Noviherbaspirillum saxi: one gene and its partner. Each later gene encodes a partner of the first gene's protein in a complex. Links are inferred from orthologs where the notes say so. Each region holds a gene or a part of one and is shown on either strand. Other genes may lie near its edges.

Evidence for each region.
Region 2: the proteins of dnaG (region 1) and D3871_RS07145 are in contact, whole or in part, in a crystal structure (PDB 2R6A), measured with the Geobacillus stearothermophilus proteins. The link is inferred for Noviherbaspirillum saxi from one-to-one orthologs. Residues at the interface, in WP_049624496.1 of Geobacillus stearothermophilus: Lys456, Leu457, Leu458, Pro459, Ala460, Asn463, Ala464, Leu467, Leu535, Leu536, Ile537, Ala538, Gln544, Glu545, Asp548, Tyr549, His552; in WP_033016901.1 of Geobacillus stearothermophilus: Ser13, Glu15, Ala16, Gln18, Glu91, Leu92, Asp94, Ala95, Val96, Pro97, Thr98, Ala99, Ala100, Asn101, Tyr104, Tyr105, Ile108.

What each region holds. Positions count from the first base shown.
Region 1 is NZ_QYUO01000001.1:2,792,165-2,804,504, forward strand. What follows is about bases 6,364-9,287. They hold dnaG (DNA primase), read right to left. Parts: upstream 8,761-9,287; coding sequence 6,967-8,760; downstream 6,364-6,966. Other genes in these bases: rpoD (RNA polymerase sigma factor RpoD), read right to left, coding at 6,364-6,538; D3871_RS30855 (hypothetical protein), read left to right, coding at 6,501-6,806; D3871_RS13230 (GatB/YqeY domain-containing protein), read right to left, coding at 8,886-9,287. Also shown: D3871_RS13195 (carbamoyltransferase family protein), read right to left, coding at 1-1,113; D3871_RS30850 (DUF5989 family protein), read right to left, coding at 1,120-1,269; D3871_RS29815 (hypothetical protein), read right to left, coding at 1,350-1,631; D3871_RS13205 (FAD-binding oxidoreductase), read right to left, coding at 2,024-3,421; D3871_RS31350 (hypothetical protein), read right to left, coding at 3,402-3,536; more of rpoD, read right to left, coding at 4,250-6,363; more of D3871_RS13230, read right to left, coding at 9,288-9,335; rpsU (30S ribosomal protein S21), read right to left, coding at 9,555-9,767; D3871_RS13240 (BaiN/RdsA family NAD(P)/FAD-dependent oxidoreductase), read right to left, coding at 9,870-11,066; cobA (uroporphyrinogen-III C-methyltransferase), read right to left, coding at 11,195-11,968; DNA-binding protein YbiB, read right to left, coding at 11,952-12,340. UniProt on the Escherichia coli protein: RNA polymerase that catalyzes the synthesis of short RNA molecules used as primers for DNA polymerase during DNA replication.
Region 2 is NZ_QYUO01000001.1:1,516,045-1,528,352, reverse strand. The notes cover bases 9,417-12,308. They hold D3871_RS07145 (replicative DNA helicase), read right to left. Parts: upstream 11,610-12,308; coding sequence 10,224-11,609; downstream 9,417-10,223. Other genes in these bases: D3871_RS07140 (MarR family winged helix-turn-helix transcriptional regulator), read left to right, coding at 11,860-12,126; D3871_RS07150 (DUF47 domain-containing protein), read right to left, coding at 9,528-10,154; D3871_RS07155 (inorganic phosphate transporter), read right to left, coding at 9,417-9,421. Also shown: D3871_RS07195 (NAD-dependent epimerase/dehydratase family protein), read right to left, coding at 1-347; kbl (glycine C-acetyltransferase), read right to left, coding at 360-1,568; D3871_RS07185 (helix-turn-helix domain-containing protein), read left to right, coding at 1,742-2,317; D3871_RS07180 (homoserine dehydrogenase), read right to left, coding at 2,445-3,755; D3871_RS07175 (pyridoxal phosphate-dependent aminotransferase), read right to left, coding at 3,912-5,141; D3871_RS07170 (Mth938-like domain-containing protein), read left to right, coding at 5,337-5,717; D3871_RS07165 (peroxiredoxin), read left to right, coding at 5,970-6,419; D3871_RS07160 (PhoH family protein), read left to right, coding at 6,678-8,336; more of D3871_RS07155, read right to left, coding at 8,414-9,416. UniProt on the Escherichia coli protein: The main replicative DNA helicase, it participates in initiation and elongation during chromosome replication. Travels ahead of the DNA replisome, separating dsDNA into templates for DNA synthesis.

The DNA of each region.
Region 1 (12,340 bases):
AAGATAAGAGCCCTGCATGCGGTCCATCGCCGTGCTGTGGCGGCGCTCCTGCTTCAAAAATCCATGGTAGCCCATCAATGCCGCACCTAGCGCCCCACCGGCATCGCCCGCCGCCGGTTGTATCCAGATCTCGTCGAAGCAGCCGTCGCGCAGCAGCTTGCCGTTGGCAACGCAGTTCAGCACGACACCGCCGGCCAGGCACAGTTTGCGTAAGCCGGTTTCCTTCGCGATCGATCGCGCCAGCTTGATGACGACTTCTTCGGTCACCGCCTGCACCGATGCCGCCATGTCCATATGCCGTTGCGTTAATTCCTGTTCCGATGTACGCACTGGCAAATCGAATAACTTCCCAAAACGCGCATTGGTCATCGTCAGTCCGACGGCATAATTGAAATACGCCATGTCCAGGCGGAACGATCCATCTTCCTTGATATCGATGAGGTGTTCACGGATCTGTGCCGCGTATTTCGGCTCGCCATAAGGCGCCAGACCCATCACCTTGTATTCGCCGGAATTGACCTTGAATCCGAGGTGATAAGTAAAGGCCGAATACAGCAAGCCAAGCGAGTGCGGAAAGTGCATCTCCTTGGCGATGCGCAGCTGCGTACCTTCGCCAATGGCCAGCGATGTGGTGGCCCACTCGCCGACGCCATCCAGCGTCAATACCGCAGCCTTGTCAAACGGCGACGGATAGAACGCACTGGCGGCATGACTGAGATGATGTTCGCTGAACAATAGCTTCGACGCCCAATTGCGCGAAGGCGCGACCGTATCGAGTTCGGTTTCCAGCAAACGGCGCAGGAACAGCTTTTCGCGCAGCCATACCGGCAACGCAAGACGAAAGGACGAAAAGCCGCGCGGCGCGAAGAACAGATAAGTTTCGAGCAGGCGTTCGAACTTCAGGAACGGCTTGTCGTAGAACACCACATGGTCGATCTGTTCAGGCGTGATGCCGGCGCTCTCCATGCAAAACCGCAATGCCTGCGCGGGAAACGCAGCATCATGCTTCTTCCGCGTGAAGCGCTCTTCCTGTGCGGCCGCAACAATGACGCCGTCGCGCACCAATGCCGCCGCGCTGTCATGATAGAACGCCGATATGCCGAGAACGATCATCGCCGGTCAAAACAAGGTATAGATGAAAGGCGCGATCGCCGACCCTTGCGTAAGCACGATCAGCATGCCGAGCATGGCAATGACCAGCAGGATCGGGGCAAGCCAAAACTTCTTGCGCATGCGGAGGAAAGCAAATAATTCTTTGATAAAGGACATCGTGTTGTTGTAGTGGTTAAGAGAAAACGCGGCATGCGATGCATGCGTGGCGCAGCCGCGAACCGGCGACGAGCCCGGTATTAAAACTGATCTTTCAAGCGCTCGGGATCCGGACCAGCCGGATCACGCACGATCCAGTAGGTATCCGCATTTTTGGAAAACCCGACCGGGATTATGCTCTTGCCGAGACGCCGCATCAGCCAGCCATACGGAGTAATCGCGCCAAAGAACAGGATTGCCATGGCGACCGGTCCCATGACGGCAGACATCAGCAGACCAAACCGAGTCCAGGCTTTGTTCAATGGCGACAACAGCCCGGGCAACATCAGTGCGAAAACCAGGAAGGCCGCGGATATACACAAAGCCCAATATCTTGGGCCATTCCCGGACCACATGGGTAGTATTGCGACAATCAAAAAGAAGCCACTCATGACGCAGCCGAACATGCGGTCGGATGAGCCTGGCGGATGAGTATGAGTTGACATTTCGTAACGGGAGCTGGCGACGAGCCAAAATAAAATATGTGGCATCTTAACAAGCTTTTACAATTGGCGATGCCGCATACGTACAACCGCGCAACAGATTGCGGCTAACGCGCTCAAGTGGGTATTCCGATAGCAACCGGCTTAAGTTTGCCCTACGCCCAAGAGAACATCATTTGCTCAGGACTGATCCGTCAGAGCCAGGTGGCGGCTGCCGGATCAGTCATTTCCTCATTCCCGGTGTTCCGGGGCGCATGCCTTCATTCGCTACGTTATGAAGGCTGTATCGCAGGGCAAATATTCTGATTCTGACGGAAAAGATTTCTTGGATCATAGCGATTCTTTATCTGCACCAGCCGGTCATAGTTCACACCATAAGCCGCGCGCACCCGCTCGGTTTCGTCTTCCGTCAGAAAGTTGACGTACACCCCGCCGGTTGCATATTGTTCGGTAGCGGAAAAGAAGTCGCGCGCCCATGCGACACATGGCTTGTCTTCCGTTGGGTCATCCCAGCGCGTATGCACATTCAGGACGAACAAGGCATCCCGATGTGCGTAGGCGGTCGCATTTGGGGGGACACGATTTGCCTGCCCGCCCAGCACGCCCAAAAAGATTTCGCATTGCGATCCCGGCAGCCGGCCCGCGTATTCAATGACTTTATCGACAGCCTCGTCGCCAAGCGCGCTGAAGTTGTGCGATTTCCAATAATTGCGTGCTCCCGCTGTCAGCAAAGGATCGAACGCCTGTTGCCACAACTCGTACGGCATCGGACCGACATTCTCTCCGCATGGCTTGCCGAAGGTATATAGCGCCTCGATGGCGCGCTTGCCGTCGGCGACGGCGCCCGAGTAACAGATCGCCAGGACGACCACTTCTTTGCCATGCACATCCGGTGGCAGGAAAGGCAATGGCGGCGCCTTGCGCAACACTGCCCAGACGGTCAGTTCCTCCGGCATGTTGTTGGCAAAATCGCGAAACTGCGTCATCACGGCCTTGGCCTGGTCGAACGGAAAAACGAGCAAGCCGCCATAGATTTCCGGCCCGACTGCATGCAGCTTGAATTCGAACATCGTGACGACGCCGAAATTGCCGCCGCCGCCGCGTATTGCCCAAAAGATGTCAGGATGATTGTTTTCGTCGACATGCATTCGATTGCCATCGGCCATGACAATATCGGCAGCGACCAAGTTGTCGACAGCAAGACCTAGCCTGCGTGTTAGCCAACCGAAGCCGCCGCCCAGCGTCAAGCCGGCCACGCCGGTGGTGGAATTGATGCCAAGCGGCGTAACCAGCCCGAAGGCTTGCGCCTCATGGTCGAACTCGCCAAGCAGCACACCAGGCTCGACATAGGCGCGCCGCGTATCGGGATCGATACGCACCGACTTCATGCGAGACAGGTCGATCACCAGTCCGTCGTTACACATTGCACTGCCAGCAATATTATGGCCGCCGCCGCGCACCGCCAATGCCAGATCGTGATCACGCGCGAAGACGACGGAGCGCATTACATCGGCAACACCGGCGCATCGCACAATGATCGCCGGCTTGCGATCGATCATCGCGTTCCATATTTTCCGTGCCTCGTCGAACCCGGGATCGCCGGGTTCCAGCAATTCACCTCTCAATTTGGATTTGAAATCATCAATAACGTCATGCTTCATCGTAGTCATCGCATACCTCCAGGAATTTCGATTTCACGACCAAGTCAGCAACGGCCACGACATGCTCCGAAGCACCGCGCATGTTTTGATGATGTTGTGAATGACGACGCGTGGTGATGCTCATGCAGCTTGCCGAGAGCAGTCCAGGATCGGCACCTGACGCTTTTCGCGATGCCGCTGCTTTCGCGGGGCTGCCTGGGACCGGCGCGCATGAAGGACTGTTCGAGATGCGCCGGCAGCGCCTCGCTTCATCATAGGCATTGCCGGTCGATTCGCATGTTTATGCGCAGGCTCTTTTCTGATGCAAGTCAATCGGCGAGGCCATACTCTGCCGGTTATGTCGGAATGGAATTTTCTGCGTGATGTCAAGAGTTTTCTCAGCGCACAGGAGGTAGGTGCATCGACTGAGAAGCGCCCACGAAGCTTGATGCTTTTGCATAGTTGCAGATGCTTCCAGCGATCGTGTTGTCGGCACAAGTGAATTTTTGAACTTGGAGCGGCACGCAAAAAACAGAATCACCTTTTTCGAAGCCTGCTGCTTGAATTCATCTGCTTCAAGCGCCATGCGCCGGTTGGATGTCAGTAATATAAAACGTGGAGACAAAAAAGAAGGGGTTGCAAGCAACGCTTGCAACCCCTTCTATAGCAAATTCTGGTGGGCCTCCCGTGAGTCGAACACGGCACCAACGGATTATGAGTCCGCTGCTCTAACCAAGCATGAGCTAGAGGCCCGGAAAGCTGTGTATTTTATTCCACTCGTGCATTGTTGTCTTCCAATTAATGTAACAACGCACGGGGGACTGGCCAACACCTGTTACGGTATTGGCAGGAGGATGATCAGCTACCTTCCAGGAAGCTCTTAAGCTTGTCGGAACGAGACGGGTGACGCAGCTTGCGCAGCGCTTTTGCCTCTATTTGTCGAATGCGCTCGCGTGTCACATCGAACTGCTTGCCGACTTCTTCGAGCGTATGGTCGGTCGACATTTCGATACCGAAACGCATGCGCAGCACTTTTGCTTCGCGCGGCGTCAACGAATCGAGCACGTCCTTGACCACGCCACGCATCGATGCATGCAGGGCAGCATCGGCCGGAGCCAGTGTGTTGTTGTCTTCGATGAAGTCGCCAAGATGGGAATCGTCGTCGTCGCCGATCGGTGTTTCCATCGAAATGGGCTCTTTCGCGATCTTCATGATCTTGCGGATCTTGTCTTCCGGCATTTCCATCTTGATGGCCAGCGTTGCGGGGTCCGGCTCAGCACCGGTTTCCTGCAAGATCTGGCGCGAAATGCGATTCATCTTATTGATCGTTTCGATCATGTGCACCGGAATACGGATGGTGCGTGCCTGGTCGGCGATGGAGCGAGTGATCGCCTGACGGATCCACCATGTCGCGTAGGTCGAAAACTTGTAGCCGCGACGGTACTCGAACTTGTCGACTGCCTTCATCAAGCCGATGTTGCCTTCCTGGATCAGGTCAAGGAATTGCAAGCCACGGTTGGTATACTTCTTCGCAATCGAAATCACCAGACGCAGGTTGGCCTCGGTCATTTCGCGCTTGGCCTTGCGTGCCTTCATCTCGCCCGCAGCCATCTTTTTGTTGATGTTGCGCAGGTCTGGCAGCGGCAGGACGACGCGCGCCTGCAAGTCGATCAGCTTTTGCTGCAGTTCCTTGATGGTCGGGACATTACGGCCCAGCACCGCGCTATATGAATGGCTGCCCGTGACCTCACCATCGATCCAGTCGAGGTTGGTTTCGTTGCCGGGGAACACCTTGATGAAGTGCGCGCGCGGCATGCCGCAGCGGTTGACCGCAACGTCGAGAATCTGCTTTTCGATATGGCGCACTTCGTCGACCTGGCCGCGTAGTGTGTCGCACAGCTTTTCCACGAATTTGGCGGTGAAGCGGATCGACAGCAATTCATTGGAAATCGTTTCCTGCGCTTTTACGTAAGGCTTGGAGTTGTAGCCTTCCTTTTCGTAAGCCTTGCGCATCTTGTCGAACTGGCTCGAAATCTCTTCGAACTTGCCAAGCGAATCGCGCTTGAGCTGTTCAAGCTGCTCTGCGGAGAAGCCTGCTGCGCCGCCGGCAGCATTGTCTTCTTCCTCTTCTTCCTCTTCCTCTTCGTCACCTTCTTCGTCTTCTTCGTCCGCAGCAGCGGCAGCTACCGGAGCAGCGACTACTTCCGTCGCGTTAGGATCGACGAGGCCGTCGACGATTTCATCGACCTTGATTTCTTCCTTTTCGATGCGATCGGCAGCAGCGAGGATTTCAGCGATAGTCGTCGGGCAGGCGGAGATGGCCTGAATCATGTCTTTCAGGCCGTCTTCGATGCGCTTGGCGATTTCGATTTCGCCTTCGCGTGTGAGCAGTTCAACCGAGCCCATTTCGCGCATGTACATGCGGACCGGATCGGTAGTGCGGCCAAAATCGGAATCGACCGTGGACAAGGCAGCTTCGGCAGCCGCTTCCGCATCGTCGTCGGTGGCAACCGTTGCAACGTTGTCGGACAAGAGCAGCGTCTCTGCATCCGGCGCCTGTTCGTAGACGGCGATACCCATGTCGTTGAACGTGCCGATGATGCCTTCGATGGCTTCCGGCTCGACGATATTTTCGGGCAGGTGGTCGTTGATTTCCGAATAGGTAAGGAAGCCGCGATCCTTGCCCAGCTTGATCAGCGTCTTGAGCTTTTGCCGGCGCTGTTCGAGTTCTTCCTCGGACGCCTCGCTATCTGACGCGAATGCATCCTTCAGCAACGCCTTTTCCTTGGCCTTGCGGTCCTTGGCCTTTGCCTTGTCGGCGGCTTTCAGTTCCGCACGCTCGACCGCATTGAGTGCTGCGACTTCGTCGTTCTCAGGCTGATATTCCTTCGGCTTGCGACCGCGGCGGCCCGGTACCTTGACACCTGGAAGGACATAGCCGGACGTATCGATGGCTGCCAATGCGGCGGCATCGGTGGTCTGACTGACGGCCATCACTTTGCTGTCGGACTTCGCTTCGGCTTGCGGTGCTACCTTGGCAGCCTTGCTGGCGGTCTTCGAATCGGTTTTCTTGTTTGTCACGGGTTCTTTCAGTTTCTCGGGAGCCGCCTTGTCAGTGGCTCTGGATGAAGGTTTCGCCTTTGACATGCCTGATTTTGCGGTCGTCGTCGGCGCTACTTTGGCAACTGTTTTCGTCGCGGCTTTGCCGGTCGCCTTTGCCTTGCTTGTTGTCGCGGCGGAAGCTGCCGTCTTCACGGCGGGCTTTGCCATCGACTTGTCCGACGCAGGTTTAGTTGCAGCCGGGGTTGCTTTTTTCGTGGAAACAGTCGAATTCGCGGTTTTTTTTCATTGCGTTTGCCATGGAATCAATACCATCTGGATTGCTCTCGTGCGCCGAGTGAATCTTGCTTCATGAAGCCAATGGATACTCTTGGCCGGCATTCGCCCGCGCGACATTTTCCTGATCACCCCGTCAGCCTGAAGGCCATCGAAATGTCCTAAGACCTTGAATCAAAAGCTTTTAATGATACCACAGGGTACAATGTTTCTCCAATTCAAAGGCAAAACCGTTACAGTTACCGCAATGTGGTTTCGACCTCAGCCTGCCGTCGGAGTTGCTCCTGCTGTTGCATCAGTTCGCGATATCGGGTACGCGCTTCCTCGGTCGTCAACCCTGTTGTTGCGAGGCGGTCAAGTTCCGCTTTCAATACTTGCATTTTAGTTTGTCTTATCGCACCGGCAAGTTCTAGGCGGGCTGCATCGATTTCGGACTCAGTATCGGCCGCGATTTCCGCAATTAGCGGATCGAAATCCGAACCAAGGCTTTTCAACTGTTCCGCCAAAGCGGCGAACTGCGCATTTTCACCAAGCGCATGGCATGCATCCAGCAATTGCGTCAACATCGCCGCGTTATCGGGGGCAAGCTGAGCAGCCGCTTCCAGCGCCGCCCCGTCGACTCCTGTCGCCAATGCCGGATGGGCCACCAACAGTCTGATCATCTGCCGCTCCAAGCCGATCGGCGGCGTGCGCTTGGTGCGCGGCGGGGCAATTCTGGTGCGTGCCACCGGTTGCGCCAACTCGAACAATGCCTCGATTTCGGCGGGTGTGGTCTGTGTGACCTGCGCCAGACCGCGAACAATCTGCAGCCGTAACGCGGAGGGCGGCATGGCCTGCAATAAAGGTTTGGCGTCAAACTGTGCACGCGCCCGGCCTTCCGACGTCGTCAAATCAGTATCTTGGGTTACTTCGTTTAGCAAGAATTGTGACAGCGGCATGGCATCGCGCACCTGCTGGTCAAACGCTTCGGCACCGAACTCGCGCACGTAGCTGTCAGGATCATGTTCGGTCGGCAAAAACAGGAATTTCAGCGTCTTATTGTCACCGGCATGGGGTAGGCAAGCTTCCAGTGCACGCCGCGCGGCGCGGCGGCCGGCATTATCACCGTCAAAACTGAAAATTACATGATCTGTTTGCCGCAGCAACTTTTGCACGTGCACCGGTGTACACGCGGTGCCAAGCGTAGCAACTGCCTGTGGAAATCCCAGTTGCGCCAGGGCGACGACATCCATATAGCCTTCGGTGACCAGCACATAGCCGGCTTCACGGATTGCCTGCCGCGCCTCGAACAGGCCGTATAACTCATTACCCTTTTGAAATAAGGGTGTTTCAGGGGAATTCAAGTATTTCGGCTCGCCGCCGTCGAGAACGCGTCCGCCAAAGCCGATTACTTGGCCTTTTATATTGCGAATAGGGAACATTACGCGGTCGCGAAACCGGTCATAGCGTTTGCGTCCGGCGCCCTCGTCCTCGGTCTTGTCGATCACCAGGCCGGCTTCCACCAGCGCAGTCGCCTCGTAATCTGGAAATGGCTTGCGCAGACCATCCCAACCGTCTGGCGCGTAACCGAGTCCAAACTTGGCGGCAATTTCTCCGGTCAGGCCGCGATTTTTCAAATAGGAAATGGCGTTCTGCGCGCTGCGCAACTCATGCCGGTAATAGTCACAGGCCTTGGTCATTACTTCCGACAAGGCGAGACTCTTTGCCTGCACTTCGGCCCGCTGGGCCGGGGGCAGCCGGTCCTGGTCGGGCACGACCATTCCGACACCTTGGGCGAGGTCCTTTACTGCTTCGACAAAGCCGAGACCGGAATACTCGATAAGAAACCCGATTGCGGTGCCATGCGCGCCGCAGCCAAAGCAGTGATAGAACTGCTTGGTCGGACTGACAGTGAAACTGGGTGACTTTTCATTGTGGAATGGGCACAGGCCCATGAAATTGGCGCCGCCCTTCTTCAGTTGCACATAGCGGCCGACCACGTCGACGATGTCGATCCGGTTGAGCAAATCCTGAATGAAAGATTGTGGAATCACGGCGTTGCGATCGATGCCTAAGTCGGTTTATCCAGGAGTTGCTACCGGGCCAAGTCAATGGCCATGCGATGAAAATGGGGATGGAGAAACGCTTTTAAAAGCCTGCCATCCCTGGCGGTCCATCACTATGCCTGCGACAAAGCATTCTTTACCAATGCCGAAACCGCCGTCATGTCGGCGCGACCAGCCAGCTTGGGCTTGAGCACTGCCATGACCTTGCCCATGTCTTGAGGGCCGGCGGCTCCGGTCGCGGCGACTGCTGCGGCGACCTCGCCGGAAATCTCGTCGTCTGACAATGCTGCCGGCATATAACCGGACAAGACGGCCAGTTCGGCCTTCTCGATATCGGCCAGATCCTGGCGCCCGCCGGCTTCGAACTGGGTGATGGAATCCTTGCGCTGCTTGATCATCTTTTCAATGATTGCCAGGACATGGGTATCCGTCAGCTCGATACGCTCGTCGACTTCCTTCTGCTTCATTGCCGCCGTGAGCAAACGGATCGTGCCCAGCTTGCCGCTGTCCTTGGCGCGCATCGCTGTCTTCATGTCTTCGGTGATCTGCTCTTTGAGACCCATTGTTTTTCTCCAGTTCGAAGGTGGTTTGGCGAGCGGCAGAGGCAGAAATGTGGTGACTGCCTTTGTTTCGACTGCAATGTACAGATAAAACAGCGGAATGGTATTGCTTGGCAGCCCAACACCAACATTCAGTTTATCAGCCGCCTTAAGTACCAAAACCCGCTGCGGCTACTCCGGAGCGGGTTTGCATGGTACCGCACGTAAAGTGCGGCGCAAGAATCAGTACAGCTTTTTCGGCAATTGCTGGCTGCGGATGCGCTTGTAGTGGCGCTTCACAGCAGCGGCGAGCTTACGCTTGCGCTCTGCGGTCGGCTTCTCGTAGAACTCACGCGCACGCAACTCGGTCAGCAGACCGGTTTTTTCAATAGTGCGCTTGAAGCGACGCATGGCGACTTCGAACGGCTCGTTTTCTTTAAGGCGAATTGTGGTCATGTAACTCTAACCGTGGGTTTGAGGGAAAGACGGCGAGTATAGCAGCATAAGATCGCGTTGAAAAGAATTTCGACGGATTGTCGCAGATCAGCAGGGTCGTTGCTATACCGACAAGCCGGCGGCCGTGCCGGATGCCCAGGCCCATTGGAAGTTGTAGCCACCCAGCCATCCGGTGACATCGACCGCTTCTCCGATGAAGTGAAGACCGGGCACCTTGTTGGCCATCATGGTTTGCTGCGATAACTCCTTCGTATCGACTCCGCCGCGCGTCACTTCAGCCTTGCGATAGCCTTCGGAGCCGTTCGGCACGATCATCCAGCGATTGATCGACTCACCCAGCCGGCGCAGAGTCTTGTCCGGCATGTCGGCCAGCCTCGCGTCAGGTCGAATACCGTTGGCAACGAGCAAGCCTTCGGCCAAACGGGAAGGCAGCCATTGCGGCAACAGGTTGCCTATGTTTTTCTTGAGGGTGGTCTTGCCTTGTACCAGCGTCTCGGCGATATCGGTTTCCGGCACAAGATTGAGCATGATCGGCTTGCCGGAATCCCAAAAGCTTGAAATCTGCAGCACAGCCGGCCCGGACAACCCACGATGAGTAAATAAGAGATCTTCACGAAAATGCGTGCGTGATTTCTTTTCCCCTGTTTCGATATCGACCTCGAGGGCGATCCCCGATAGAGGGATAAACGGTTCCCATGTTGCTATATCGAAGGTCAGCGGCACCAGTCCCGGACGCGGATCGACCAGCTTGAGTCCGAACTGCTTGGCTATCCGGAATGCAAAATCGGTAGCGCCAATCTTTGGAATCGACAAGCCGCCGGTAGCAATCACTACGCTGGCAGCGTGGATCGTGCCGGCATTGGTATCGAGCCGAAATCGATCGCCGTCCTTGCCGATTGTTTCCACCTTGCATGGCGTTCGCCAAGCCACCCTGCCCGCCTCGCATTCGGCCTTGAGCATGTCGATAATTTGCTCCGCCGACTGGTCACAGAACAGTTGGCCCTTATGTTTTTCGTGAAAAGCAATACGATAGCGTTTGACGAGACTGAGGAAATCCTGCGGCGTATAGCGCGACAAGGCACTACGGCAAAAGTGCGGATTATTGGAAACGAAATGTTGCGGGCCGGCCTGCAGGTTGGTGAAGTTGCAACGTCCGCCGCCGGAGATGCGGATCTTTTCCGCCAGCCGGGTAGCATGGTCGATCAGCACGACCTTTTTCCCGCGTTGACCGGCGACCGCCGCACACATCATTCCGGCTGCACCGGCGCCAATTACGGCAATATCAAACTGGTTTTGCATGGCATCTGAGAAAACTGCGAAGCCATGATTGTAAGCGGTGTGACTGTCGAAGCCCTGGCCTTATCAAGCGCAAAAAAACGGCCACCCGTGCAGAGTGGCCGAAATAACATCTCTTGGAGGAAATCGGGTCAGCGAAAAGCGCGCTCCGCGAGTGCCGGAAGGCTTTCATTGAAACCATGCGATGCGCAGCGCACCACGTCGCCAATGACAATGATGCTGGGACTTGCAAGATTGGCCGCTGCGATTGCGGCTGGCAACTCACCCAGTGTGGTTACCAGCTGCGCCTGCGCAGCCGATGTCGCCGCATGGATGACGGCGACTGGCGTGGCCGCAGCCTTGCCGCCGGCCAGCAGCGCTGCCTGTATCTCGGCGCAGCGTGCGACGCCCATGTACACCACCAGCGTCATGTTGAGCTTGGCCAGCGCTTGCCAGTCGGGATTGGCATCGGCTGTCTTGCCGTGGCCGGTAACGAATATCGCGCCTTGGCTCCAATCGCGATGAGTGAGCGGTACGCCAATCGACGATGGCGCGGCGAGACCGCTGCTGATGCCATTGATGACCTCTACTTCGATGCCGGCGGCCAGCAGATGTTCGCGCTCTTCGCCGCCGCGTCCAAAGATGAACGGGTCGCCACCCTTCAAGCGCACCACGCGATGGCCTGCGCGTGCTTCGGCAATCATCAGCCGCTCGATGAATTCCTGCGGAGTCGACTGGCAACCGCCGCGCTTGCCGACATGGATCACGCGCGCATCGGAACAGGCATGATCGAGAATCTCCGGATTGACCAGATCATCGACCAACAACACGTCGGCATGGCCGATGGCCTTGACTGCCTTGAGCGTCAGCAGTTCCGGATCGCCCGGACCCGCGCCTACCAGATAAACCTTACCTTTCGCTTCCATGAAACACCTGTCTTGCATATAGATGTCTCGCTATATGCAAACAGTGTTCCACCTGTGCGGCAATCGGTGCGGGCACCGGTTGCTCCCCCTTGAGCGCCTGTTCTATCCAGTTCGCCGTCGTGTCTGCATCACTTGAGTGCGGCAGCGGCGGCATTTCATCCACCGGCTCCTGTTTTTGCACCAGAACCGTGCGCTCATGTTCGTGAAACCATTCGATCTGTTGCGCGCGCTTGGGATTGGCGACCGTCTCGCCTTCGGTGCCGCGCATCAGGAAGGCATCGCCGCGTTCGACCGGCGCCGCCGTCGAGAAATACGCCGACAGCATTTCCAGATATTCGGGATGCGTGTACGAAGTCAGGCGCAAAGCCGGTC
Region 2 (12,308 bases), 1.3 Mb from region 1 along the record:
CAGAATACCTTCAGCGGTTTGCCGGCGGCTCCCCGTTCGCGTGCCAGTTCCAGTACATTGAGCAGGCCGTTCATGTTGAGGGTCCATGCCTTGAGCGGCGCCTGTTCGCCGGTGACCGACAGCAATGCGGCCAGTTGGTAGAGCTGAGTGACCCCATGCGCTTCCACGACAGCGGCAACGCGACTGGCGTCCAGTACATCGACCGTTTCATATTGCATGGCGCCGAACAGGCTGCGCGGACCGATATCGGCAGCGATCACATTTTTTGCACCATGCTGCAGCGACAGCGCGTCCACCAGTTCGCTGCCGATCTGCCCGTTGGCGCCGATGACGAGAATACGTTCCATTGCCGTGCTCCTTCAATTCTTCAAGATACCGAGTTCCTGACCGGCCTGACGGAACGCAACCAGTGCACGATCAAGTTGTTCGCGTGTATGTGCGGCCGAAAGCTGCACACGTACCCGCGCCTGGCCCATGGGTACAACCGGATAAAAGAAGCCGGTGACCAGCACGCCGAGTTCGTAGAGGCGCTGAGCAAATTTCTGCGCCAGAGGTGCGTCGAACAGCATGACCGGCACGACCGGGTGCGTCCCCGGCTTGACGGTAAATCCAAGTTCGCTGATGGCCGCGCGAAAGTACGCCGTGTTCTCGTGCAGTCGGTCGCGCAATTCGGTCGACGCAGACAAGCGTTCAAGCACCGCCAGCGATGCGCCGGCAATGGAAGGCGCGAGCGTGTTGGAGAACAGGTAAGGACGGGATTTCTGGCGCAGGGTCTGGATCACTTCCTTGCGTCCTGACGTAAAACCGCCCATCGCGCCGCCGAGCGCTTTTCCGAGGGTGCCAGTGATGATGTCGATCTTGCCCATCACCCCGTGATGTTCATGCGTGCCGCGCCCGGTCTTGCCCATGAATCCGGAAGCATGGCATTCGTCGATCATGACCAGCGCATCATGGCGTTCGGCAAGCTCACAGATTTTGTCAAGCTGGGCGATAGTGCCGTCCATGGAAAACACGCCATCGGTGACGATGATCCGGTGGCGCTTGTCGGCAGCTGCAAGCAGTTGCGCTTCCAGGTCGGCCATGTCGTTGTGCTGATACCGATAGCGGGCGGCCTTGCAAAGGCGTATGCCGTCGATGATGGAAGCATGGTTCAGGGAATCGGAAATGATGGCATCGTTCTCGTCGAACAAGGGTTCGAAGACGCCGCCGTTTGCATCGAACGCTGCTGCATAGAGAATCGTATCTTCGGTTCCCAGGAAGGCGGACAAGGCTTGCTCAAGCTGCTTGTGCACGGTTTGCGTGCCGCAGATAAAACGCACCGAAGACAGGCCATAGCCGTATTTTTCCGTTGCTTCGATGGAAGCGCGCACCATTGCTTCGTCGCCGGATAAACCCAGGTAATTATTTGCACAGAGATTGATCAGGCTGCGGCCGTCGTCGCAGACCACCTCCGCTCCCTGGCGGGATGCTATTACGCGTTCCGGTTTGAACAGACCCTGCTCGCGCAACGTATCCAATCCTTGGGCCAGCCTTGCATAAAAATCCGTTTGTGCTTTGCCATCCGCCATGCCAGTCCCCTCGTCTTGTTCCAGAATTGATCATTCAGGCAACATTTTCGCTATCAATGCCGCCATCCCTCTGCTACGATGGAGTTCACCGTAACAGCATAAATTCGATATTTAGAACATAAGTTCAATATATCGAATATTAGCCAAGCCCATTTAACAACGCAAGAGATGCAATGAAAAATATCGCCGCGCCCGGAGCCCCACCTGAGGTTGGAGCGACGCTGCAAAAAATCCGTCTCAAAAGAGGTTTGACATTGGATGACCTGTCGCGTGCTGCAGGCGTGTCCAAGTCCATGCTTTCCCAAATAGAAAGGGAAAAAGCCAATCCCACCATTGCAGTCGCATGGCGTCTCGCGAATGCGCTTGGAATTGGCATAGAGGAATTGCTTGCCACCAATGCCCATGAGGCCGAGGCGATCCATGTGCTGGAACCCCACGAAACACCTACCTTGCCCGGCCATCACTCGGGTTATGTGTTGCGCATACTCGGGCCCATGGACCTTGCAGGCAAATTCGAATGGTATGAATTGACGCTGGCGGCGAACGGCGCCCTGAAGTCAAACCCGCACGATCCGGGGACGATGGAACATCTGACCGTAATAACGGGAAATCTCGAGGTGGAAGTCGACGGGGTGGTAAAGACGCTGAAGACGGGCGGCACGGCCCGATATGCGGCGGACAAGCCACATGCGATTCGCAATACGGGCATGGAGGAAGCGAAAGCGGTGATGGTTGTCATTCATCGCTAACGCTGTCCGGTCCACCTTTTCCGGAATGACTGATCATCAATCGGACAAACCGACAAGGTAAAAACAAAAAGGGCGCCGCTTCGCGACGCCCTTCCCAGGCAAAAACTCCTGTATCGGCGTTCGCCGATCAGCTCAACTGCTCAAGACGGATCTTGGTTACGTTACCGACGATAGTCGGCAGAGCTTCTATTTTCGCGATCGCCGCTTCGACGTTCTTCTCCTGCGTCTGGTGCGTCAGCATGATGATATCCGCCTTGGTTTCTCCTTCAGCCGGCTCTTTCTGCAGCATGGCATCGATGGAAATCGTGGAATCCGCAAGGATGCGCGTAATGTCCGCGAGCACGCCCGGACGGTCCGCAACCTGCATGCGCAGATAGTAGCTGGTCGTCACTTCGGACATCGGCAGAATGGGCGTGTCGTTCATCGCATCGGGCTGGAAGGCCAGATGCGGCACCCGATGCTCCGGATCAGCGGTAGCAAGGCGAGTGATATCCACCAGGTCTGCAATCACGGCCGATGCGGTCGGTTCCGAGCCCGCGCCCTTGCCGTAGTACAGCGTTGCACCAACGGCATCGCCGTGTACCAGCACCGCGTTCATCGCACCCTCGACATTGGCGATCAGGCGCTTGGCCGGGATCAGGGTCGGATGGACGCGCAGTTCAATACCCTTGGGTGTGCGCTTGGCGATGCCGAGAAGCTTGATCCGGTAACCGAGCTGTTCGGCGTACTGGATGTCGGTAGCCTGCAACTTAGTGATGCCTTCGACGTATGCCTTGTCGAACTGCACCGGAATGCCAAAGGCAATCGCGGACATGATGGTTGCCTTGTGGGCGGCATCGACGCCTTCGATGTCAAATGTGGGATCGGCTTCGGCGTAGCCCAGACGCTGCGCCTCTTTCAGCACCACGTCGAAATCCAGGCCCTTGTCACGCATTTCGGACAGGATGAAGTTGGTCGTGCCGTTGATGATGCCGGCCAGCCATTGAATACGGTTGGCGGTCAAACCTTCGCGCAGCGATTTGATGATCGGTATGCCACCGGCGACTGCCGCCTCGAACGCAACCATCACGCCTTTTTCCTGCGCCGCCTTGAAGATTTCATTGCCATGCGTGGCAAGCAGCGCCTTGTTGGCGGTAACCACATGCTTGCCGTTGGCGATTGCTTTCATCACCAGATCCTTGGCGATGCCGTAGCCGCCGATCAGTTCGATAACGATATCGATGTCGGGATGATTGACGATCAGGCTGGCGTCATTGACGACTTCGCATTCGCCATTGGTCAGCTCTTTTGCGCGCTCGGTATTGAGGTCGGCCACCATCGTAATCTGAATGCTGCGTCCGGCGCGGCGCGTAATCTCTTCCTGATTGCGCTTCAATACGTTGAATGTGCCGGAACCGACGGTCCCGATGCCTAGCAAGCCTACTTTGATGGGTTTCATAGCGAGTGATGTCTGTGTTGAATGCAATGGGTATTGCAGCTGCGGGAGATCCGGTTTGGCCTGTGGCCGTGCCGGACGGGCTCGACCATGGATGCAGTCACATGGTCGTGGCCGACGCCGCTTTGCTACTGCGAGGCGGCGCCGGACTTTTCGGGTTCAGGCCGTGCCATGCCGGCGGCGATAACTATCCAGGAATCGGGCAATACGCCCGATTGCCTCGGTCAGGTCATCGGAATTCGGCAGGAACACGACGCGGAAGTGATCGGGCGTAAACCAGTTGAAGCCGGTGCCTTGCACGATCAGCACTTTCTCTTCTGCCAGCAGTTCATAAGCGAACTTCTGGTCATCTTCGATCGGATAAATCTTCGGATCGAGCTTGGGGAACATGTACAGCGCGGACTTGGGTTTTACGCAGGTCACGCCCGGGATTTCCGTCAGCAACTTGTGAGCAAGGTCGCGCTGCTTGAGCAAGCGTCCGCCGGGACCGACCAGGTCGTTGATGCTTTGGTACCCGCCTAGCGCCGTCTGAATCGCAAACTGCCCGGGCGCATTGGCGCAAAGCCGCATCGACGCCAGCATGTTCAAGCCTTCGATGTAATCCCTGGCATGCTTCTTTTCGCCCGACACGACCATCCAGCCGGCGCGATATCCGCAGGACCGGTAATTTTTGGAGAGGCCGTTGAGGGTAATGAACAACACGTCGTCGGCGAGCGATGCGATCGAGGTATGCTCCGCGCCGTCGTACAGGGTCTTGTCATAGATCTCGTCGGCGAAGACGATCAACTGGTGCTGGCGCGCCACCTCGACGATCTGTTTGAGCACCTCGACCGGATACAGCGCTCCGGTCGGATTGTTCGGATTAATGACGACTATCGCCCTGGTATTGGCATTGATTTTTTTCTTGATATCTTCAATGTCCGGAAGCCAGCCGGTTTGTTCGTCGCACACATAGTGCACGGGTTTGCCGCCGGACAGACTGACGGCAGCAGTCCACAGTGGATAATCGGGCGCCGGCACCAGGACTTCGTCGCCGCTGTTGAGCAGCGCATTCATTCCCATCACGATCAGTTCGGAAGCGCCGTTGCCGATATAGATATCGTCTATCGTAACGCCATTGATCTTCTTTTCCTGCGTGTAATGCATGATCGCCTTGCGGGGCGCAAACATGCCTTTGGAGTCGGTATAGCCCGCCGCGTTGCCCATGTTGATGATCATGTCGTGCACGATTTCATCGGGCGCGTCGAAACCGAATACGGCCAGGTTGCCGATATTCAGCTTGATGATCTTGTGGCCCTCTTCTTCCATCTGCTTGGCTTTTTCCAAGACAGGGCCGCGGATGTCATAACAGACGTCTGCCAGTTTTCTGGACTTCTGGATAGGTCGCACTCGGGCAATTCCTTGTGGTTAGCGCAGTTACAACATGGAATGCTGCACTGCCAAAAGACCCATTTTGCCGAAAGCAACCCGTTTTATCAATGCGTATCAGAACCTTTTAACCGGCGAAAGGCTACAATGCCCTATCTTTTTCTTGTTATTGCCGGAAATTTACGTATTTTCGCGCCGCCATAAGCTCATAAGTTCATGAAGCTGCATACTACCCCTACCCAGCACTATCAAACCGTCACGGCCTATGACGACCAAGGCGTGGAGATCAACGCGGTTCATTTTGCCCATAGTCTGATCGTATTGCCCGAGACTGCGCCTGAAGCATGGCCGGTAACGGCATTCGACTCCCTAAGCGCCGAAGATTTTTCATGCATCGAAGCGCTCTCGCCCGATGTCGTCATTCTTGGTACCGGCACGCGCCAGCGTTTCATTCATCCGCGTCTGGTGCAGGCTTTGACGGCGCGCCGTGTCGGCGTCGAATGCATGGACAATGCCGCTGCCTGCCGCACCTACAACATCCTGATGGGCGAAGGACGCAAAGTCGCGCTCGCACTGATCTTCGACAAGCCTGCCTGACCGTCTGTCAAAACAGCAGATGGACTTGAAGTCTGGAAACCTGTCCCAATATGGAATCGACAAGGCACGGCAGACCCAGATCCAAGTCTAATTTTTGTCGTGTCCGGCATTTCAAATTGAATAGACATTAGATAACATCTGGGCCTGCGGTCGGCATTACCAATACCTCCGCAGACACCCAGATCGTCGTCATCCACGACAAAACAATTGGACCAGGAGACCAATGTGGCTGAAAGCCCGTCCGCACTCAACATGACCGTTCCCGATTTTTCGGCAGAGATGACCGGCAATCAGCCGTTCCGCATGTCCGACTTCAAAGGCAAGACCGTGGTGTTGTACTTTTACCCGAAAGACAATACGCCCGGCTGCACGACCGAGAGCATGCAATTTCGTGACCTGTATCCGGAATTTCAGCAGGCAAATACCGAAATATTCGGGATCAGCCGCGACAGCATTCGTTCGCATGAAGGTTTCAAGGGCAAGCTGGAAATGCCGTTTGAGCTGGTTTCCGATCCCGACGAAACGGTCTGCAACCTATTTAATGTCATGAAAATGAAAAACATGTACGGCAAACAAGTTCGGGGAGTTGAGCGATCGACTTTTATTATTGACGCCGATGGGAAATTGGTGAAAGAATGGCGTGGAGTGAAAGTGCCTGGGCACGTTGATGAAGTACTTGAGTTCGTGAAGGCTCTTGCATAACTGCTGAACCCATTGAATCTAAAAGCAACTACTTTTCGAAGGCCGTTTGTGGAAGAGGCGCCAAGCCTCCCCCTCAAACGGCTTTTTTACTTTGCGTTTTCAGAAGAATCCGGTTCCCAGCTTCTTCCTTCCATTGTTCGTTCAATTGCTTTCCTTCGCATTTACCCAAGTCGTTCTCCCATCCACCCCTCAACCCACTGCGCAACCGTTTGGCCCCGACGAGTCGTCAATTCAACACATTTCTAGATTGAGGTCCTGATGCCACTGCCCAAATTACCGACCAAACCCGCAACAATGCTCTCCCCCCAGGAATACCCAAAGGCAGAGAAAGGCAAATCGGTAAAACCTGTGATGACGCTGGTTGAATCCGCTCCACAAGTAGTCGAACCCCCTCCAGAGGCGCGCGCCAAAACCACGGAAAAGGCACCCGCCGCCAAGACTCGCAGCACGAAGTCCAAAACCGTCGATGCGCTGGTGAAATCCAGCATCAATCGCAGTGCCAACAAGCCTGGAGTCACCAAGTTGTTCGTCCTGGACACCAACGTCCTGATGCATGACCCGACATCGTTGTTCCGCTTTGAAGAACATGATGTCTATCTGCCGATGATGACGCTGGAAGAACTCGACAACCACAAGAAAGGCATGTCCGAAGTCGCGCGCAATGCCCGCCAGGTCTCGCGCTCGCTTGATGCGCTTGTCGCCGGCGTTGCAGAACACGAGATCGAGGAAGGCATCGTGCTCTCCAAACTCGGCAACAAGGATGCCAAGGGACGCCTGTTTTTCCAGACTAAGCTGCAGAACGTCGAGCTCCCCGAAGGTCTGCCTATCGGCAAGGCCGACAACCAGATTCTCGGCGTCGTTCGTGCGCTTGAAGGACAGTATCCGGGCCGCCCGGTGGTGCTGGTGTCCAAGGACATCAACATGCGCATCAAGGCGCGTGCCATGGGCTTGCCGGCTGAAGAGTATCTGAACGATCACGTACTGGAAGATACCGACCTGCTCTATTCAGGCATCGTGCAATTGCCGGACGATTTCTGGAACAGGCATGCCAAGGGTATGGAATCCTGGCAGGAGAACAAGCATGGAACCGGCTACACCTTCTATCGCGTGACCGGTCCGGTGGTGCCTTCGCTGCTGGTCAACCAGTTCGCGTTCCTTGAGCCAAACAATGGCGAGGCCTCGTTCTACGGACAGGTCAAGCAGATCAACGGCAAGACCGCGGTGCTTCAGACCCTGCGCGACTACACGCATGGCAAGAATGGCGTGTGGGGCGTTACCGCACGCAATCGTGAACAGAACTTTGCCCTCAACCTGCTGATGAATCCGGAGTGCGATTTCGTTACGCTGCTGGGTCAGGCCGGCACCGGCAAGACCCTGCTTGCCCTGGCAGCCGGCCTGGCGCAAGTTCTTGAAACCAAGCTGTACAACGAGATCATCGTCACCCGCGTCACAGTGCCGGTCGGCGAGGACATCGGCTTCCTGCCTGGTACCGAGGAAGAAAAGATGTCGCCCTGGATGGGAGCATTCGACGACAACCTCGAGGTGCTCAACAAATCCGACAACGACGCCGGAGAATGGGGACGCGCCGCTACGCAAGATCTGATCCGGTCCCGCATCAAGATCAAGTCGCTCAACTTCATGCGCGGCCGTACCTTCGTCAACAAGTTCCTGATCATCGACGAGGCGCAGAACCTGACACCGAAGCAGATCAAAACACTGGTTACCCGCGCCGGCCCCGGCACCAAGATCATCTGCCTTGGCAATATCGCCCAGATCGACACGCCATACCTGACCGAAGGTTCCAGCGGCCTGACCTACGTGGTCGACCGCTTCAAGGGCTGGTCGCACAGTGGACATGTCACGCTGGCACGTGGGGAGCGCTCGCGTCTGGCCGATCATGCAAGCGACGTCCTGTAGTCGACGCGATAGTTTTTCTCGCGCACAAAAAAGCCTGCATGCATGCAGGCTTTTTTTATATTGAAGCGAATTGCGTACTACAGAATCTTCGTCCCGATCCACCAAGCAACCGCCGCAACAAACGCAGAGGCAGGTATCGTAAAAACCCAAGCCCATACAATGTTACCCGCGACACCCCAACGTACCGCCGACATCTTTCTGGACGATCCGACACCGACGATCGCACCGGTAATGGTATGCGTGGTCGAGACCGGAATGCCAAGCGAGGTTGCGAGGAACAATGTGATCGCTCCGCCGGTTTCGGCGCAGAATCCGCCTACCGGTTTAAGCTTGGTGATTTTCTGGCCCATGGTTTTCACGATACGCCAGCCGCCGAACAAGGTTCCCAGCCCGATAGCGGCATAGCAGCTCAATACTACCCACATTGGCAGTTCATCAGTCGTGGTCGAATAGCCTGCTGCGATCAACAGCATCCAGATGATGCCCATGGTTTTCTGTGCATCATTGCCGCCATGGCCAAGGCTATACATGGAAGCCGATACCAGCTGCATGCGGCGGAACCATTTGTCTACGCGCTGCGGTGTGGAGCGAACGAACAACCAGGACACCGCCACCATCATGATCGATCCGAACACGAAGCCAAGCAATGGCGACAGAAGGATGAAAGAAATGGTTTTGATCAGGCCGGAGGAAATCAACGCGCTTGTACCGGACTTGGCGACTGCGGCGCCCACCAGGCCGCCGATCAAGGCATGCGACGACGACGAAGGAATGCCGTAGTACCAGGTCAGTACGTTCCAGAAAATCGCACCGACCAATGCGCCGAATACGACGTAATGGTCGACGACCACCGGTTCGATCGTTCCCTTCCCGACGGTCGTTGCCACCTTCAGTTGGAAAAAGAAAATTGCGATGACATTGAAAAATGCCGCCATGGCCACCGCGTGCTGCGGCTTGAGCACACCGGTCGAGACCACGGTTGCGATTGCGTTCGCCGCATCGTGGAAGCCATTCATGAAGTCGAACAGCAGCGCCAGGGCGATCAGAAAGGCAAGCGTGTATATACTGAAATGAAGGGTTTGCATGAGATTCTTGTTTTATGTAAGCCCGCGCAGGGCACAGACATCAACGGCTCGCAGAAGCGGAGGGCCTGACGGAGCCGCCCGCACTGCATTGCACGATGGCTTTGCCTCAGGCATTTTCGACAATGATGCCTTCGATAATGTTGGCGACGTCCTCGCAACGGTCGGTCACCGTTTCAAGAATCTCGTAAATTGCCTTCAACTTGATCAGATTGCGTACGTCCGGCTCATCGCGGAACAACTTGGACATCGCGGCGCGCATCACATGGTCGGCGTCCGATTCAAGGCGATCGATTTCCTCGCAGATTCCAAGAATCTGGGTTGAATTGTCCATGTTATGTAACAAGCCTACCGCTGCTTTCACCTTTTCGGTACATGCAAGGCAGAGTTCGGCCAGGCGTTTTGCCTCCGGCGTAATAGCCTTGATGTCGTACAAGGAAATTGTCTGAGCTGCGTCTTCAAGCAGGTCGAGAATATCGTCCATGCGCGTAATCAGCTTGTGGATGTCATCGCGATCGAGCGGTGTGATGAAGGTTTTGTGCAGCATATCCAGCGTCTGATGCGTTACCTTGTCGGCCTGCTTCTCGATGCCCTCGATCGCGTGCACACGGTTTTCCAGGTCATCGAAGTTGGTCATCAGGGCAACCATTTCTTTTGCGCCCTTCACACACAACTCGCCATGCTGGATAAACAGCTCGAAGAACTTGCCCTCATTGGGCATCAATCGACCAAACATAATGCACTCTCAAAAAGTTAAATTGGTTAATTCGTCACGGCTGCCCTCTTCGGACAGCCCCCGATGTCTTTACTCGTTGTCGAACACCGCGTTTCCGCCGGTGAAGTTATCGAATTTGGTGTACTCGCCCAGGAAGGTAAGACGCACGGAGCCGATCGGACCATTACGCTGCTTGCCGATGATGATTTCGGCAGTTCCTTTGTCGGGAGAATCAGGGTTGTAAACCTGGTCACGGTAGATGAACAGAATGACGTCGGCATCCTGTTCAATAGCACCGGATTCGCGCAAATCCGACATGACGGGCCGTTTGTTCGGCCGCTGTTCGAGTGATCGGTTGAGCTGAGAAAGGGCAATGACCGGACAATTGAGTTCTTTCGCCAACCCTTTGAGGTTTCGTGAAATTTCGGAAATTTCGGTAGCGCGGTTCTCACCGGGAGAACTTGCGGACATCAGCTGCAGGTAGTCGATGATGATCAGGCCCAGCTTGCCGCACTGGCGCGCGAGACGGCGCGAGCGCGCACGCAACTCGATGGAACTCAAGGCCGGCGTTTCGTCGATGTAGATCTGCACCTCATTCATCTTCTGAATCGCATGTGTAAGGCGCGGCCAATCCTCGTCATTCAGACGGCCCGTGCGCAGGCGGTGCTGGTCGAGCCGTCCGACGGAGCCGAGCATACGCATTGCGAGCTGCGTCCCACCCATTTCCATGGAAAATATGGCGACCGGCAAGCCGCTTTCGATCGCGACGTTCTCGCCGATATTGATCGAGAACGCGGTCTTACCCATCGACGGGCGCCCTGCCACGATGATCAGATCTCCCGGCTGCAGGCCGGAAGTCATGCGGTCGAGATCCACGAACCCGGTCGGGACGCCGGTAATGTCATTCTGATTGTCGCGGTTGTACAGCTCGTCGATACGTTCGACCACTTGGGTCAGCAATGGCTGGATTTCCAGGAACCCTTGCGCGCCGCGAGCACCCTCTTCCGCGATCGCAAAGATTTTCGATTCGGCCTCATCGAGAAGCTGCTTTACTTCCTTGCCTTGCGGATTGAAGGCCTGTCCGGAAATCTCATCGGACACGGTGATGAGTTTTCGCAGCACGCCACGATCACGCACAATTTCCGCATAGCGACGAATATTTGCAGCCGATGGCGTGTTTTGGGCAAGCGCATTCAGATAGGTCAGGCCGCCGACTTCTTCGGCCTTGCCACTGCCGCCCAATGCTTCGAAAACCGTAATGACGTCTGCCGGTCTGGTGGCATTGATCAGTTTGACGATGTGCTGAAAGATGATGCGGTGGTCATACCGGTAAAAATCATCTTCGTGCACGAAATCTGCAATGCGATCCCATGCCGCATTATCAAGCAGCAAACCGCCCAATACGGACTGTTCAGCTTCAATCGAATGTGGAGGAACGCGGAGCGCATCCAGTTGAGGATCGGAGCGTGTATTCATGGCGCGAATTATACCTTTTCGCCCGTGCACCACGCGCGCCCGTCCGGGAATATTACAGTGGTGTGACGACTTTAGCGACGCTAGTTCCTTGGCTTAGCGTCGACTGCCTTGACATTTACTGCCGAGACACCTGTATTGCCGATATTATTTGTTTCCATAACAACATCATATACCAACGATATAGCCTGGAAACCCATTCATCGATCGAGAGTATCGGCTATCTGCTTGACGGGCGGGAGGGCAGCTGTCGTTGACCAAAGATCGTCGGCTGGCCGAATTCGATATTACTCATGCCCAGGTCGCCATCTTCATGAAACTGCTATATGGAAAGTCCAACGCTGCATCCGATCTTGCACGTGAACTCGCAACCGATACCGGAGCATGGACTCGTTCATTTGACCGGCTTGAAGACAAGGGCTTTATCGAGTGTGCACGCAGCACCGTCGACCGCCCCATGATTGATGTCGCCTTGACCGAGAAAGAACATCGCAGACCAGATGATTCAGGTAACCGTTGATGCGTTGAATCATCACCTGAAAGGATTCACTGACGCGGAGGTTACACAGTTCAAGGGTTTTCTATGTCGTATGATCACAAATGCCTGATTAGCGCATGACGAACTCTGCACGCATAAGTCCCCTATTCGATAAAACCTTCGATAAATCAGACTGAGACGCCATGAAATAAAACGCCATCAAA